Regions from separate parts of the Streptomyces sp. NPDC019531 genome, predicted to be linked through region 2. Evidence: riboswitches for the same ligand, from Rfam matches in the RefSeq annotation. Region 2 holds a riboswitch; the other holds the start of a gene.
The links. A riboswitch is a leader RNA that binds a small molecule or an ion and turns the genes downstream of it on or off. The one in region 2 is predicted to bind cyclic di-AMP.
Positions count from the first base shown of each region.

Region 1: linked by a shared signal. The riboswitch ahead of ACI2L1_RS26310 (transglycosylase family protein) and the one ahead of ACI2L1_RS15420 (NlpC/P60 family protein) in region 2 are both predicted to bind cyclic di-AMP.

Region 1 is NZ_JBJDQL010000025.1:33,999-37,399, reverse strand. It holds gene eno (phosphopyruvate hydratase) at 1-1,137, opposite strand, end outside; gene ACI2L1_RS26310 (transglycosylase family protein) at 1,438-2,124, opposite strand; cyclic di-AMP (ydaO/yuaA leader) riboswitch at 2,128-2,295, opposite strand; gene ACI2L1_RS26305 (transglycosylase family protein) at 2,501-3,401, opposite strand, start outside.
Region 2 is NZ_JBJDQL010000010.1:155,731-159,131, forward strand. It holds gene ACI2L1_RS15415 (tellurite resistance/C4-dicarboxylate transporter family protein) at 1-670, opposite strand, end outside; gene ACI2L1_RS15420 (NlpC/P60 family protein) at 923-2,074, opposite strand; cyclic di-AMP (ydaO/yuaA leader) riboswitch at 2,082-2,251, opposite strand; gene ACI2L1_RS15425 (ScyD/ScyE family protein) at 2,516-3,401, shown strand, end outside.

The DNA.
Region 1 (3,401 bases), on a different contig from region 2:
GGCGAGGTCGGCGATGGTGACGTCCTCGGTCTCGCCGGAGCGGTGGGACATCATGCACTTGAAGCCGTTGCGCTGGGCCATCTCGACGGCGTCCAGGGTCTCGGTCAGCGAACCGATCTGGTTCACCTTGACCAGCAGGGCGTTGGCGGAGCCCTCCTCGATGCCGCGGGCCAGGCGCTCCGGGTTGGTGACGAAGAGGTCGTCGCCGACGATCTGGACCTTGTCGCCCAGCTTCTCGGTGATGACGTTCCAGCCGGCCCAGTCGTCCTCGTACAGCGGGTCCTCGATGGAGACGAGCGGGTAGGCCGCCACGAGCTCCTCGTAGTACTCGGTCATCTCGGCGGCCGAGCGGGACTTGCCCTCGAACTCGTACTTGCCGTCCTTGTAGAACTCGGACGCGGCGACGTCGAGCGCGAGCGCGATCTGCTCACCGGGGACGTAGCCGGCCTGCTTGATGGCCTCGACGATGAGGTCGAGCGCGGCGCGGTTGGACTCCAGGTTCGGGGCGAAGCCGCCCTCGTCGCCGAGTCCCGTGGACAGGCCCTTGGTCTTCAGCACCTTCTTGAGGGTGTGGTAGACCTCGGCGCCCCAGCGCAGCGCCTCGGAGAAGGACTCCGCGCCGATCGGGGCGATCATGAACTCCTGGATGTCCACGTTGGAGTCGGCGTGCGAGCCGCCGTTCAGGATGTTCATCATCGGCACCGGCAGCAGGTGCGCGTTCGGGCCGCCCAGGTAGCGGAAGAGCGGGAGGTCGCTGGCCTCGGAGGCGGCGTGGGCGACGGCGAGGGAGACACCGAGGATGGCGTTGGCGCCGAGCGCGCCCTTGTTGTCGGTGGCGTCCAGGTCGAACATGGCCTGGTCGATCAGGCGCTGCTCAGTGGCGTCGTAGCCGACCAGCTCCGGGCCGATCTGGTCCATGACGGCGAGGACGGCCTTCTCGACACCCTTGCCCAGGTAGCGGTTGGGGTCGCCGTCACGGAGCTCGATGGCCTCGAAGGCGCCCGTGGAGGCTCCGGACGGGACGGCGGCACGACCGGTGCTGCCGTCGTCGAGGCCGACCTCGACCTCGACCGTGGGGTTGCCTCGGGAGTCCAGGATTTCCCGGGCTACGACGACGTCGATGGACGGCACGAGCATCTCCTTCTTGGGATGTGACACGGTCCGCCGGGACCGCGGTGTGTTCTGCGAGACGAGCCTAACCGGCTCCGGGGTATCGGCCACCGTGCCGACCGGCCCGTGGACAGAACCGAGAGTAAATTGTTTCTGAACTGAACAAAGAGCGTCGCTCAAGCGCGCACAAAAAAGCCCCGCCCCGGTGCGTACGGGGGAACACGCACCGGAGCGGGGAGCCCGTGGGGACGGGGGGACCCTCACGAGGCCTTCATCATGAAGGACACGGTTGTGAGGGCGCTGTGGTTCAGCTACGAGCACCCTTTGTTACTTCAGGTGCAGCTGCTGGCCCGGGAAGATGAAGTCGGCGTCGTCGATGATGTCCTTGTTCAGCTTGAACAGCTTCTGCCAGCCGCCCTTGACCTTGTGCTTCTCGGCGATCGAGCTGAGGGTGTCACCCTTGACGACCTTGTACTCGCCGTCGCCCTTCTTGACCTTCTTGCCGGTCGGCGTGGTGACGGTCTTCTTGGCGGTCTGACGCTCGGTCGAACGCGAGGCGCTCTGCTCCTCGGTCGAACGGCTGCTCGTGTTCGAGGAGCTGGAGTTCGAGCCGGAGGAGGACGAGCTGCCGCCGCTGTAGGTGGCGCTGGACAGGCCCGTGCCGCAGACCGGCCAGGCGCCCTTGCCCTGGGAGGCGAGGACCTTCTCGGCGACGGCTATCTGCTGGGCCTTGGAGGCCTGGTTGGCCTGCGCGGCGTACTGCGTACCGCCGTAGGCGGCCCAGGTGGAGGCGGAGAACTGCAGACCGCCGTAGTAGCCGTTGCCGGTGTTGATGGACCAGTTGCCGCCGGACTCGCACTGGGCGACGGTGTCCCACTCGGAGGCGGTGGCGGCGGAGGCGCTGCCGGTCGCCATCAGCGGGGCGGCGATGGCGACACCGGTGACGCCGGCGATGGCGGCGGCGCGGGTGGCCTTGGACGGACGACGGTGCTTGCCCTTGCCGGAAAACAGCATGGTGGATCCCCTCACCGACGCCTGCGAGGTGAGCTGTCGGGTTCGGGCCGGTTGAGTTGCCCGGCCGCGCACCTCCCGGTGCGCGACTTAACCCCAAGCCGGTCCAGCGTGAACTGCTGGGCCCGGCACTTACCTTGGGTCCCCCGCTCCTGCCTACGGCGCTTGACGCGACGACTGTTCCCGTACGGCCGCTGGCAGGATTCGGCGTTGCGACAGACGGGGCTCGGGTTGCCGAGCGGTGATGACCGTAGACATGCGCTCGGCGGAATTTCAAAGACGATCAGGGCTTCTGAGACTCATCCCACACTTTCACCAAACTGGACATTAGGTGCGAAGTGTGACGTGAACTGCCGCTGTTTTTCAGGTCTTTTCGACCCTATTCAGCCCCTGTGTCGAGCGTCTGACCGGCGACGATGTTGCTCGGGTCGGTCCCGATGACGTCCTTGTTCTCGGCATAGAGGGCGCGCCATCCGCCGTCGAGGCCAAGGGAGTCGGCGATGGAGACGAGGGAGTCCCCCTCCCGGACGGTGTAGGTGGCGGCGGCGTGACGGCCGGTCGAGGAGGCCGCGCTCTTCGTCACGCTCTCCTCCGCGCCTTCGTCCGCGCTGCCGCCACGATGCTTGCCGGAGCCGAGGGCGCCGACGTCGACGAGGGCCGAAGAGCCACCCTCCCGCCACGACTTGTCCGCTTCGCCCTCTTCTGGGGTCACCACGGGCGAGCCGTCGGAGGACTGCGAGCCTTCCGTGGCAGAGCTCCCGGAGCCCGAAGAGTTGGATTTGTCCGACTTGGCGGAGTTGTCGCCTCCGGTCGACGGTGTGGCCGACGGCGAAGGCGTCTCGGACGAACCGTCCAGCGAGCCGAGCAGACCGGAAGAGTCCTCGGAGCCCGAAGAGTTCGAGGAATCGGATGAGCCGGACGATCCGGAGGAATCAGACGATTGCGACGAGCCGGACGTCGAGGGCGAGGGAGTCCCGCTCCCCACGCCCGTGTCGACGCGGGCCGAACTCGAGTCCTTGCTGAGGCCGGAGAGCAGACCGCAGGTCGGCCACGCGGCGATGCCCTGGTCCGCGAGGAGCTTCTCGGCCACGGCTATCTGCTGGTTGCGGCTGGCCTGGTCCGCGGTCTCGGCGTATTCGAGGCCGCCGTACCTCTCCCAGTTCTCCTGGGACATCTGGAGGCCGCCGTAGTAGCCGTTGCCGTCGTTCGCACTCCAGGAGCCGCCGCTCTCGCACTCCGCGACCCGGTCCCAGGTGGTGCCGGTGGCGGCGCTCGCCCCG
Region 2 (3,401 bases):
TCCACAGGTACAGGTGCGCGCTGTCGGCCGCGATCAGCTTCGCGCCGGCCAGCGCCGAGATGGCGAGCGCGCCGCAGGCGACCCAGTGATCGCCGGGTCCGTCCAGCACCTGGCGCAGGTCGAAGCGGAAGAGCGCGACGCCGTAGAGGACCAGGCCGAGCCAGAACAGCACGAGCGCGGTGTGCGCGAGCCAGGTCGCCGACTCGGCCGCGGCGAGCGTGGCGCCGAGGACCGCGAGGCCCTGGGTGGCCACACAGCCGAGGAACACCGCGCCGGGCATCCGCCGCTTCCAGCGGCCCACGACGATCACGATCAGCACCGGCCACAGCACCGCGGCAGGCGCCAGCAGCGCCTCGGCGAGGGTCTGCCAACCGAGCGCGGAGAAACGGGTGCCCAGGACCGTGGTCGCCGCCACGGCCGTCAACGCGCCCGCTGTCTCGGCATCCGCGACCCAGCGCGCGCGCTCCCTCAGCAGCCGTACGGCGAAGTCGGCCGCCAGCCCCAGCCAGGCCGCGCAGCCGATCACCAGGGCGAACCGGGACAGCGTCTCGTAGCCGGTCAGATGCAACCCGACCGACATGATGCCGGTCGCTATCACGGCGGCCCCGGCCGCGGGCGGGCGCTGCGTCCACCAGACGCGCAGGGGGGAGTGCGGGGAGGTACCGGACATGGGGCCGATGCTAGGAAGCTCGGTGTGCCGCGCGGGCGGGGCGCGCACGCGCGCGTGCGGAAATCGCGCGGGCGAGGGAGCGGGCCACGCGCGCGCGTGCGGCTTCCGACCCCTCCATGCGCGCGTGCGGCGCGTCTGACCCCTCCCGCACCCGGGGAGGCGTGCGCGTCTCCGGGTGCGTCGCGAGGGACGCGGTGGCCGGCGAGCCGCGCAATGGTTGCGCCTCGCGAGGCCCGCCCTATGGGCGGCGCCTCAGGCCGGCCGCACCACGCTGTGGATCGCCGACTCGCCGTCGTAGTAGATCGACTCCTCGCGGACGTACGCGCCCGGCTTCGGGGCGTGGATCATCATGCCGTTGCCTATGTAGAGGCCGACGTGGCTGATGTCGTCGTAGAAGAAGACCAGGTCACCCGGCTGGGCATCGGCGAGCGAGACCGTGGTGCCCGCGTTGACCTGGTCGTAGGTGACGCGGGGGAGGGAGACGCCGGCGGCCTTCCAGGCGGCCTGGGTGAGGCCCGAGCAGTCGTAGGAGTCGGGACCGGTGGCGCCCCAGACGTACGGTTTGCCGATCTGCGCGCGGGCGAAGGCGAGCGCCTTGGCGGCCTTGGTGGCGTACGAGGAGTCGGTCGTCGTGGACGAACTCGAACTCGAACTCGACGAGCTCTCCTGCTGAGCCGCCTCCTGGGCGGCCTTCTCCGCGGCCGCCTGCTGCTGCGCCAGCTCCGCGGCCTTGCGGGCCGCCGCCTCCTGCTTCTCCTTCTCGATCGCCGCGAGACGAGCCTTCTCCTGGGCCGTCAGCTCCGACAGCAGGTCGCGCGCGTCGGCGAGCTTCTTCTGGACGGTCGCCTTGGCGGTCTTGAGGTCGCTCTGCGTCTCGGTGAGCGTCTGAAGGCTCTGGGAGGCCTCCTGACGCTTCTTCATCGTCGCGGACTGCTCGGAGACGTAGTCGTCGACCGCGCCCTTCTGGCGGCTCGTCAAACGACCCATCAGCTGCGTCTGGTCGAAGTAGTCCTGCGGGGTGTCGGAGAGCAGGAAGGTCGCGGTGTCGGGCGCGGCGGCGCCGGTGCGGTACTGGGCGGCGGCGAAGGCACCGAGCTCCTCCCGCGCCTCGTTGAGCTTCTGGGTGCGCTGGGCGACGTCGTCGAGGAGCGTGTCGACCTGCTTGCGCTGCTTGGTCGTCTTCTCCTTGGCCGCGTTGTAGTTGTCGGTCGCCGACTCGGCCTGGCGGTAGAGGTCGTCGACCTTCTTCTCGACCTCTTCGAGACTCGGCTTGTCATCGGCCGGCGCGGCGTTGGCCGTCTGGGACAGCAGGGCCACGGAGGTGAGGGCGGCCGTCGCGAGGGCCGGGGTCCGTATGCCTGCTACGCGCGTACCAGCGGGACGCGACTTGCGGTGCGACGCCAAGGGAGGCGACTCCTTCCAGTGCTCCGCCTACCGGGTTAGCTGTCGGGTTCGGGCGGGTGGTTCGGAAGGGTTGCCCTACGGCGCTCCCGTGCGCGGGAGTCGGCCGATTCACCCCAAGTTCGGTGGGTCCCCGGCTCCGGGCGCGCGGCGGCGCTGCGGACTCGGCGGAGGCCGTGCGGCCCGGCGACGTTCGCCGGTGGGGGTCGTACGGCCTGCTCGGAACCGTAACCAACGGGTGTGGCCCGTGTGAAGGTTGATGTTCGATATGCCCGATACATTTTCGTGACCTTGGTCCCAAACGTCGCTCCGCGTGGCCAATCCGGAGTGATCTGCCATGACTTGGGCGTATTTTCACCGGAGTGGCGACGTCCGCCCGCTTCATGGGTCTAGCTTCCAGCCAGCCGCGGTGGGGTGCCGCGGCCCGGTTGGAGGGGTACGGCCATGAGGATGCGCGCAGGACTCGTCGTCGCCACGTCGGTCGCGCTCGCCGCCACCGCGGGCATCGCCCCCGCTGCGGCGACGGCGCGGCACGGTGGAGGCGAGCCGGTGGTCCGTGTGATCGCCAAGGGTCTCGACAACCCGCGCCAGCTCTCCTACGCCGACGGGCACGTGTACGTCGGCGAGGCGGGCCGGGGCGGCGGGAAGTGCGTCGGTGAGGGCCCCGAGGGCGAGACCTGCATTGGGCTCAGCTCCGCGGTCACCAAGATCTACTGGGACGGGGGCGCGTGGAAGCACCGCAGGGTGGTGCAGGGGCTCCCGTCGGGCGCCGCCCCCGACGGCGGTTTCGCGACCGGCGTGGACGGCGTCTCCGCGTTCCACGGCGAGCTCTGGAGCGTCGAGACCTACGCCCCGCCGGAAGCCGGGGTGCCGACGAAGCCGCCCTGGAACACTCTCGGCAAGCTGCTGCACGTCGGGCACGGCAAGGCGAGGATCGCCGCGGACATCACCGCCGTAGAGCTGAAGTACAACCCGCACAAGGCGTCCGTGGAGTCCAACCCGTACGCCGTCCTCGCGCTCCCCGACGGACGGAAGATCGTCGCGGATGCTGCCGGGAACGACCTGGTCGTCGTTTCGCCGCACGCCAAGGCGCGGCCCTTCACGGTCTTCCCGGACCACGACGGGAACCAGTCCGTGCCGACGTCCCTGGCGCTCGGCCCCGACGGCAAGCTCTACGTCGGCGAACTGAACGGCGAGGCGGCGAGGCCCACCGCGCGCGTGTGGAAGGTCGATCCGTGGACCGGCAGGATCCTCGGCTGGAAGTCCGGCTTCGGCTCGATCACCGGCCTCGCCTTCAACGACGACGGCCAGATGTACGTCAGCCAGCTCT